2 regions of the Polaromonas sp. P4_F9 genome follow, and region 2 is predicted to be linked to the other one. Evidence: riboswitches for the same ligand, from Rfam matches in the RefSeq annotation. Region 2 holds a riboswitch; the other holds the start of a gene.
The links. Region 2 has a riboswitch for glycine ahead of AC1DUB_RS15350 (D-amino acid dehydrogenase). Riboswitches for the same ligand answer to the same signal wherever they lie in the genome.
Positions count from the first base shown of each region.

Region 1: another riboswitch for glycine. It lies ahead of gcvT (glycine cleavage system aminomethyltransferase GcvT); the one in region 2 lies ahead of AC1DUB_RS15350 (D-amino acid dehydrogenase).

Region 1 is NZ_JBFUJT010000021.1:25,217-29,385, reverse strand. Features, by position in the region: gene gcvP (aminomethyl-transferring glycine dehydrogenase) at 1-171, opposite strand, end outside; gene gcvH (glycine cleavage system protein GcvH) at 204-572, opposite strand; gene gcvT (glycine cleavage system aminomethyltransferase GcvT) at 705-1,883, opposite strand; glycine riboswitch at 1,928-2,029, opposite strand; glycine riboswitch at 2,051-2,164, opposite strand; gene AC1DUB_RS18215 (TRAP transporter large permease) at 2,217-3,509, opposite strand; gene AC1DUB_RS18210 (TRAP transporter small permease) at 3,506-4,018, opposite strand; gene AC1DUB_RS18205 (TRAP transporter substrate-binding protein) at 4,136-4,169, opposite strand, start outside.
Region 2 is NZ_JBFUJT010000016.1:40,528-44,696, forward strand. Features, by position in the region: gene AC1DUB_RS15340 (SPOR domain-containing protein) at 1-64, opposite strand, end outside; gene argS (arginine--tRNA ligase) at 146-1,831, opposite strand; glycine riboswitch at 1,990-2,081, shown strand; gene AC1DUB_RS15350 (D-amino acid dehydrogenase) at 2,304-3,608, shown strand; gene AC1DUB_RS15355 (acylphosphatase) at 3,759-4,037, opposite strand.

The DNA of each region.
Region 1 (4,169 bases), on a different contig from region 2:
GCGGCGTGCGATCGAGCGCGGAACAATCCCGTCTATCAGGTCGCGGCGCGAAGCTGAGCCCACCACACTGAGCATGTGCACTTCGTCGGCCTCATCAATGCCGATGTGGCGTGCGATGAATTCAGAGGGGTTTTCAAGCTCGCCCAGCGGCTTGGCGGATTGCATCAACATATCGGGAGTTCCGTGTCAGGCGGTTTCAAAAATCAGGCTGCGGAAAACTGGGTGTAGCTGGTTTCGTCCATCAGGGCGTCCAGCTGCGAGGCGTCGGACAGTTTGATTTTGAAGAACCAGCCGGCGCCCAGCGGGTCGCTGTTGGCCAGCGACGGATCGTTGCGCAGGGCTTCATTGACTTCAACGACCTCGCCGCTCACGGGCATGTAGACGTCCGCGGCGGCCTTGACCGATTCGACTACGCCGGCAGTTTCTTTCTGCGCCAGGGTGGCGCCGACGGCAGGCAGGTCGACAAACACCACATCGCCCAGCGCGTCCTGCGCATGAACCGTGATGCCCACGGTGGCGGTGTCGCCGTCAATCTTGAGCCATTCGTGGTCTTCGGTGTATTTGACAGTCATGAGGTTCTCCAGAAGTTCAAAAGTTCAGTGAAAAGGATTCAACAAAAAGATTCAGCAAAAAAGATTCAGCAAGTTGACGTGAAAATAGAACAAGAGGTGGCGGCGAAGGGCGACGGTCAAAGGCTTGGACATTCAGCCGCGGTAGTAGTGGTTGGGCACAAACGGCATGGCCGACACTTCCATCGGAACGGCCTTGCCGCGCACCAGGGCATTCACCCGCGTGCCGATGGCGGAAAACTCGGGGCTCACGTAACCCATGGCCACCGGCTGGTTGATGGTGGGGCCGAGCAGGCCGCTGGTCACGGTGCCAATGGTCGCACCTGCGGTGCTTTGCAGTTCGGTGTGGTCGCGCACAGGCACGCGTTCCAGCGCCACCAGGCCCACGCGCTTGCGGGCAAGCGTCGCCGGGTCGGCCAGCTGCGCCAGAATTTTTTCCGCACCGGGAAATCCTCCGGCGCGCGCGCCGCCGGTGCGCCGGACCTTCTGGATGGCCCAGTTGAGTGCCGCTTCCACCGGCGTGGTGCCGGTGTCAATGTCATTGCCGTAAAGGCACAGCCCCGCCTCCAGCCGCAGCGAGTTTCGCGCGCCCAGCCCAACAGGCTTGACTTCGGGCTGGGCCAGTAGTGCCCTGGTCAGCGTCTCCGCCTGCGATTCGTGCACCGAGATTTCGAAACCGTCTTCGCCGGTGTAGCCGCTGCGCGTGAGGAAGCAGTCGCAGCCCGCCACCGTGAAGCGGCCGCCGGTCATGAACACCAGTTTTTCAACGCCCGGCGCCAGGCGCTGCAAGGCGGTTACCGCCTGCGGCCCCTGCAGGGCCATCAGCGCCATCTCCGGCATGGGGATGACTTGGCACCGGCTGCCGATCTTTTGCTGGATGTGCGCGATATCACCGACCTTGCAGGCCCCGTTCACAATGAGGAACAGGTCGCCGCCTCCGGCGCTGTCGTGCATGTTGCGGTTGAAAAACATCAGGTCATCGATGATGCCGCCGTCGTCATTGAGCAGCAGGCCATAGCGCTGCTTGCCGGCGGGCAGGTCGACCACATCGACGGGCAGCAGGGTTTCCAGCGCAGCCGCCGAATCGGGGCCCACCAGGCGCAACTGGCCCATGTGGGACACATCAAAAAGGCCTGCCGCCTGGCGTGTGTGGTGGTGCTCGACCATCAGGCCCGCAGGGTACTGCACCGGCATGGAATAGCCCGCGAATGGCACCATGCGCGCGCCCAACTCTGCGTGCAAGGCATGCAGCGGTGTTTTGAGAAGATCCTCAGGGGTGGCAGAAGAAGAGGGGGCAGAAGAGGCGTTAGACAAGGCATTCTCCGGGGCAAACATGAATCCATGACCCATGGTCATGCGCTGCCCCTGCTGTCCACTTTACCTGAGAGATTCACCTGGCGATGCAGGCTTGCTCCTTCGGTGGGCCGCCTCAAAAGCGGCCTCTCTCCAGTAGGGAACGTTTTCCGGCGCCAGACGCCGGAAAACGGTTGCCAGTCCTTTTGCCTGAGCGTTCAGTGCACCATGGGAGTTAACTTCATGGTGTTCGTGCGCCTTCGGCGGTTTTCGCGGTGAAAACTCTCTCCTGACCTCTCAAGTGTAACGGATGCCGGATTCAGCGATTTGCACCCGACGGGGCGTTATCAGGTGCTATTTGAAGCCCAGCACATGGGGCAGCCAGGTGCTAAGCGCAGGCAGGAAAGTCAGCAGCACCAGCACCGCACCGTGCGCCCAAAGGAAGGGCATCAATTCCCGCACCAGCGGGCCCATGGGTACACGCGATACGTTTGATGTGACAAATAACAGGCCTCCCACCGGCGGCGTAATCATGCCCAGCGTGAGGTTGTAGATGACGATCATCGCAAAATGGATGGGATCTATGCCAAGCTTGACTGCAACGGGCGCAAGAATCGGCGCCAACACCATCACACCGGGCAGCGGCTCAATAAAAATGCCAAACAGCAGCAAAAAGATGTTCACGATGATCAGGAACATCCAGGGAGACAGATTCATCCCGATGATCCAGTCCGCCATCAGTTGCGGCAGGCCCTCGATGGTGAGAATCCATGCGAAAGAGGCGGACAGGCCAATGATGATCAGCACCGAAGCCGTGAGCAGGGCAGAGCGCGCCAGGATGTCGGGCAGGGCTTTCCATTCGAGTGTCCGGTAAACGAATTTGCCGCAGACCAGCGCGTAAAAAACAGCCACCACGGAGGCTTCGGTGGGGGTGAACCAGCCGGCCCGCATCCCGCCCAGAATCAGCACTGGCAGCAGCAGCGCAGGAATTGCCTTCCAGGTGGTGCGCCAGACCTCCGGCCACGGCGGCATGCCGCCGTCACCTTTGTAATTGCGTTTTTTGGAAACATGGAAATTGACAACGCACATCGCCACCGCAATCAGGATGCCGGGTAACAAACCTGCGACGAAGAGTGCGCCGACAGACACGTTATCGTCCTGCAGGGCATAGATGATCATGATGATCGACGGCGGAATGATGGGCCCGACAATGGCTGTCGCGGCTGTCAGGGCGGCAGCATAGGAGCGGTCATAGCCAGCCTTGTCCATCATGCGGATCAGCATGGAGCCTGGCCCCGCGGCATCGGCCAGGGCGGAGCCGGAAATGCCGGAGAAAAAGGTCAGCGACACCACGTTGGTGTAACCCAGGCCGCCTCGCTTGTGGCCGACAAATTGCCCGGCAAAGCGCAGCAGTACCTCTGTGAGCGAACCACCGCTCATCAACTCGGCGGCCAGAATAAAAAACGGCACAGCCATCAGGGGGAAGCTGTCTACGCCGGTAAAGGTTTCCTTGAGCAGTACAAACAGCGGGTAGTTCTCCGCGAGAATCAGCGTGGCTGCGGTGGCCAGGCCCAGTGCAAAGGCAACTGGTACGCCAATGGCGAGAAAAAAGCAGGCTGAAATGATCAGCAGCAGGCTGGCGTTCATAGGGATGCACTCGCAGTCGCATCAAAATGCGCGTCTACGGCAAACAGCCGGTCCTGCACATAAACCCGCACGATCAGCAACCAGTGCACGACCAGCAGCACGCCGCCAACCGGCATGGCCGCGTAAATATAGGCAAACGGAATCTGCGTGGCCGCCGTCAGCTGAAACATGGTGCGGCCCATGTACAGCCAGCCGTACCAGATCATGAAACCGAAGAAGGCGAACAGCAGCGCAGCCACGACAGCCCGCGTGATGATGGCCAATGGCCGGGGCAGCGCATCCTGGAGATTTTCTACAGCGATGTGGCCGCCGTACCGAAGTACCGGTCCGGCACCGAGAAACGTCAGCCAGATCATCATGTGCCGGGAGACTTCTTCGGCCCATTCAATCGACTGGTTGGTCAGGTAGCGCAATGCCACGTTGACAAAAATGATGACGGCCATGGCCGCCAGCAGCAAAATCAGCGCCCAGCGGTTGGCGCTGAGGAAATAGCGTTCGAAGGTCTTCACTGTTGTTCTCGATTGTTCAGCCTGATTCTGCTGGCGGTGATCGCCAGGTGCGACGGGCTGGAGCCTTCCAAAAAAATGCCGCCCGGATAAAGCCGGGCGGCGCCAGGGTTTCGACGCTTAGCGTACGTCCTGGATCTTTTTGATATTGTCG
Region 2 (4,169 bases):
CGCCCAGGCCGATCAGCGCGCCAATCACCAGACCCAGCAGGGTTCCGCCTCGTTGTTTTCTCATACCTTGCCCAATTTTCTTGCCTGCCTCTGAATCCTGCTCTGAATTTCGCTCTGCATTCCGCTGTGTGTGCTTCATGGTTGCCTACATTTTGTGGGGCGCACTGACGCCCAGCACCTTGAGGCCATTGTGCAATACCTGCGCCGTCGCGGCGACCAGCGCCAGGCGCGCCAGCTTCACGGCTTCGTCGTCCACCAGAATCCGCTCGACGTCGTAATAGCTGTGGTAGCAGGCGGCCAGCTCGCGCAGGTAAAAGGCCACGTCGTGCGGCGCCAAACCGGCGGCCGCATTGCTAAGCATGTCGGGGTACTTGGCCAGCAGCAGCATCAGGGCCTGGGCTTGCGGGCTGACCAGGGCCGACAGGTCCACGCTTTTCAGCTGGCTCTGATCGCCGCTCTGCGCGGCCCAAGTGCCGAGAATCGAGCATATGCGCGCATGGGCGTATTGCACGTAGTACACCGGGTTTTCATTGTTCTTGGCCAGGGCCAGGTCGATGTCAAAGACGTACTCGGTGTCGGGTTTGCGGCTGAGCAAAAAGAAGCGCACGGCATCCGCGCTGGTCCATTCGATCAGGTCGCGCAGCGTGACATAGCTGCCGGCGCGCTTGGAGATCTTCACCTCTTCGCCATGGCGCACGACGCGCACCATGGTGTGCAGCACGTAGTCGGGGTAGCCCTGCGGAATGCCGGCGCTGGCGGCCTGCAGCCCGGCGCGCACGCGGGCAATCGTGCCGTGGTGGTCCATGCCCTGGATGTTGATGGCCTTGCTGAAACCGCGCTCCCATTTGGCCAGGTGGTAGGCCACGTCAGGCACAAAGTAGGTGTAGCTGCCGTCGCCCTTTTTCATCACGCGGTCTTTGTCGTCACCGTAATCGGTCGACTTGAGCCACAGGGCGCCGTCCTGTTCGTAGGTTTTGCCGGCGTCCTTGAGCTTTTGCACCGCACTGTCGACACGGCCCGAGCTGTACAGGCTGGACTCGAGGTAGTAGTTGTCAAACCTGACCGAGAAGGCCCGCAGGTCCAGGTCCTGCTCATGGCGCAAATAGGCCACGGCAAACTGCCGGATCGAGTCCAGGTCTTCGACGTCACCGCTGGCGGTGAACTCCCGGTCGTCGGACTTGACGGTCTTTTTGGCCAGAAAGTCATTGGCGATGTCGCCAATGTAGTCACCGTTGTACGCGGGCTCGGGCCAGCCGGCATCGCCCGGCTTGAGGCCTTTGGCGCGCGCCTGCGTGCTGGTGGCCAGGGTCTGGATCTGCACGCCGGCGTCGTTGTAATAAAACTCGCGCCACACATCCCAGCCCTGCGTGTCGAACAGGTTGCAAATCGCATCGCCCAGCGCCGCCTGGCGGCCATGGCCCACATGCAGCGGCCCGGTCGGGTTGGCCGAGACGAACTCCACAATCATGCGATGCGGGCTGTCGGCCAACTGCATGCCGTACTGGTCTGCACCCTGCAACACTTCCCGCACCACCTGCTGCTTGGCTTCGGGCTTGAGCCGGATATTGAGAAAACCGGGGCCGGCGATTTCAACTGCGTCCACCCAGCGCGCAAACGCGGGCGCCTGGAGCAGCAGCCCGCGCAGGTTTTCCGCCACCTGGCGCGGGTTGAGCTTGAGCGGTTTGGCCAGCTGCATGGCCGCGGTGGAGGCAAAATCGCCATGGGCCGCCACCTTGGGCGACTCGAAGGCTGCCGCCACGGTATTGTCAGGCGCCATGGTTTTGAGGGCCTGGCCCAGGGCGTCCAGCAAGTCTTGTTTGATTTGAAGCATGGAGAGATTTTAAAGGTGTGGCCCCCACGCTTTTCACTGCGTGTAATGCGCTGCCCCCCAAGGGGGCCGTATTTTCCTTGGGGCGGCCCAGCGGAAAATGCCCTCAAGGCGCTGATATTTCCCTGACTTGACCCGCTCAAACCGCCCATGGCAGAATCGGGGCTCATTCAAGAGAGCGCTGTTGCCCTGCAACGGCCGCCGAAGGCGCAATCTCCCATGATCGCTCAGGTCCCCGTATTGAATGAAACATGCCGAATCTGGAGAGAGCTGCAGCGCAACGCTGCCGCCACCGAAGGAGCAAATCCTGGCCGTCAGCCCCGCTGATGCCGGGCTGAATCTCTCAGGTACCAAGGACAGTGGGAGCGGCACCAGCACTGGTGCACGCTGCCGCCCTGAAATTCACGATCAATTTCATAGCTGCCTGCGCGCATCCGTGCTGGCCTGTTGCCTTGTTTTCCTTGGGAATTTCATCATGAAAGTTACCGTTTTGGGCGCCGGCGTGACCGGCATCACCTCCGCCTGGTTTTTGCGCCAGGCTGGCCACGAGGTCACCGTGGTCGACCGCCAGCCGGGCGCCGGGTTGGAAACCAGCTTTGCCAACGGCGGGCAGATTTCGGTCAGCCATGCCGAACCCTGGGCCAACCCGGGCGCGCCCCTGAAGGTGCTGAAGTGGCTGATGCGGGAAGACGCGCCGCTGCTGTTTCGCCTGCGCCCCGACCTGAACCAGTGGCTCTGGGGCCTGGACTTTTTGCGCCAGTGCACGCCGGGCCGCACCCGGCACAACATCAAGCAGATGGTCAACCTGGGCCTGTACAGCCGGGCCACGCTGCAAAAGCTGCGCGCCGACACCGGCATCAATTACCAGCAAAAGACCGAAGGCATCCTGCACTTCTACACCAGCGAGCAGGAATACGCCGATGCGCAGGGCCCGGCCACGGTGATGCGCGAGTACGGCTGCGAACTGGACATGAAAACGCCCGATGAATGCGTGGCCATCGAGCCCGCGCTGGCGGGCAGCCGCTCGCAAATCGTCGGCGGCAGCATGACGCCCAGCGACGAATCGGGTGATGCGCATGCCTTCACCCGCCAGCTGGCAGCCCTGTGCGCCGACGCGGGCGTGAATTTTTTGTACAACACCCGCATCGTGGGTGCACGCAAAGAAGGCGACACGCTGACGGCGGTGCAGATTGCCAGCGCCGAAGGGGTGGTGAGCGAGCTGAAGTCCGACGCCTATGTGATGTGCCTGGGCGCCTACAGCCCGCAGTGGGCCAAACTGCTGGGCCAGACCTTGCGGATTTACCCGGCCAAGGGTTATTCAGTGACGCTGCCGGTCATCAACGAAGCCGCGTCCTACAACGTATCGCTCACCGACGACGAGTACAAGCTGGTGTTCTCGCGCCTGGGCAACCGCCTGCGCATTGCGGGAACGGCTGAATTGAACGGCTACAGCACCGACTTGAACCTGGTGCGCTGCGAGGCGATTGTGCGGCGCGTGCGCCAACTCTTCCCCGACATGACCGACGGGCGCGATGCGCAATACTGGACCGGCCTGCGCCCGGCCACGCCGTCCAACGTGCCCTACATCGGCGCCTCCAAAACCCGCAACCTGTTCCTCAACACCGGCCACGGCACGCTGGGCTGGACGCACTCCTGCGGGTCGGGCGCGGCGATTGCCGACATCGTCAGCGGACGCGCACCCCAGGTGGACTTTGCCTTCACCGGCCAGGTGCCTGAGCGCAAACGGGTGTCATTGGGCCGGCCCGCAACACAGGCATAAATCGGCTAAATCGGCTAAATCGGCTAAATCGGCTAAATCGGTCGAGTTGGCGGGATTCGCTGCCATCCGATTGGCGCGGGCGGCGCCAGCGACTGGCAGGCTGTTGAAATTCGCACGGCGCCACTGGCCCTGCCAATCAGCAGCAGCCTGCTAGGCCGTCGGCCGGATGTGAAATTTCCCGTCCGTCACCAGCGCGTCATCCACTTCGACCACCGACACGCTGCGCACCTGCGCGCCGGCCGGTCCGCGCCCCGCCCAATCGATGATGTTCTGGACTGCCTGGGCTTCGCCGGCTACGGTGGCCTCCACGGAGCCATCCAGGCGGTTGCGCACCCAGCCGGAGAGCCTGAGTGCGTGGGCTTGCTCCGCGAAGGCCGCACGGTAGCCGATGCCCTGCACCAGACCGGCGATGCGCAACTGTTTTGCCATGTCTCATCCCCCTTGTGTTCTGTTGCCGGATGCGCTGTTGCTTCTTCAGCAGCGTTGCCAGATATTTTCCGCCAACGCTGGCCAGCAGGCGACGATCCGTTTCGAATCGAAAATTCGGGATAGCGCAGATCG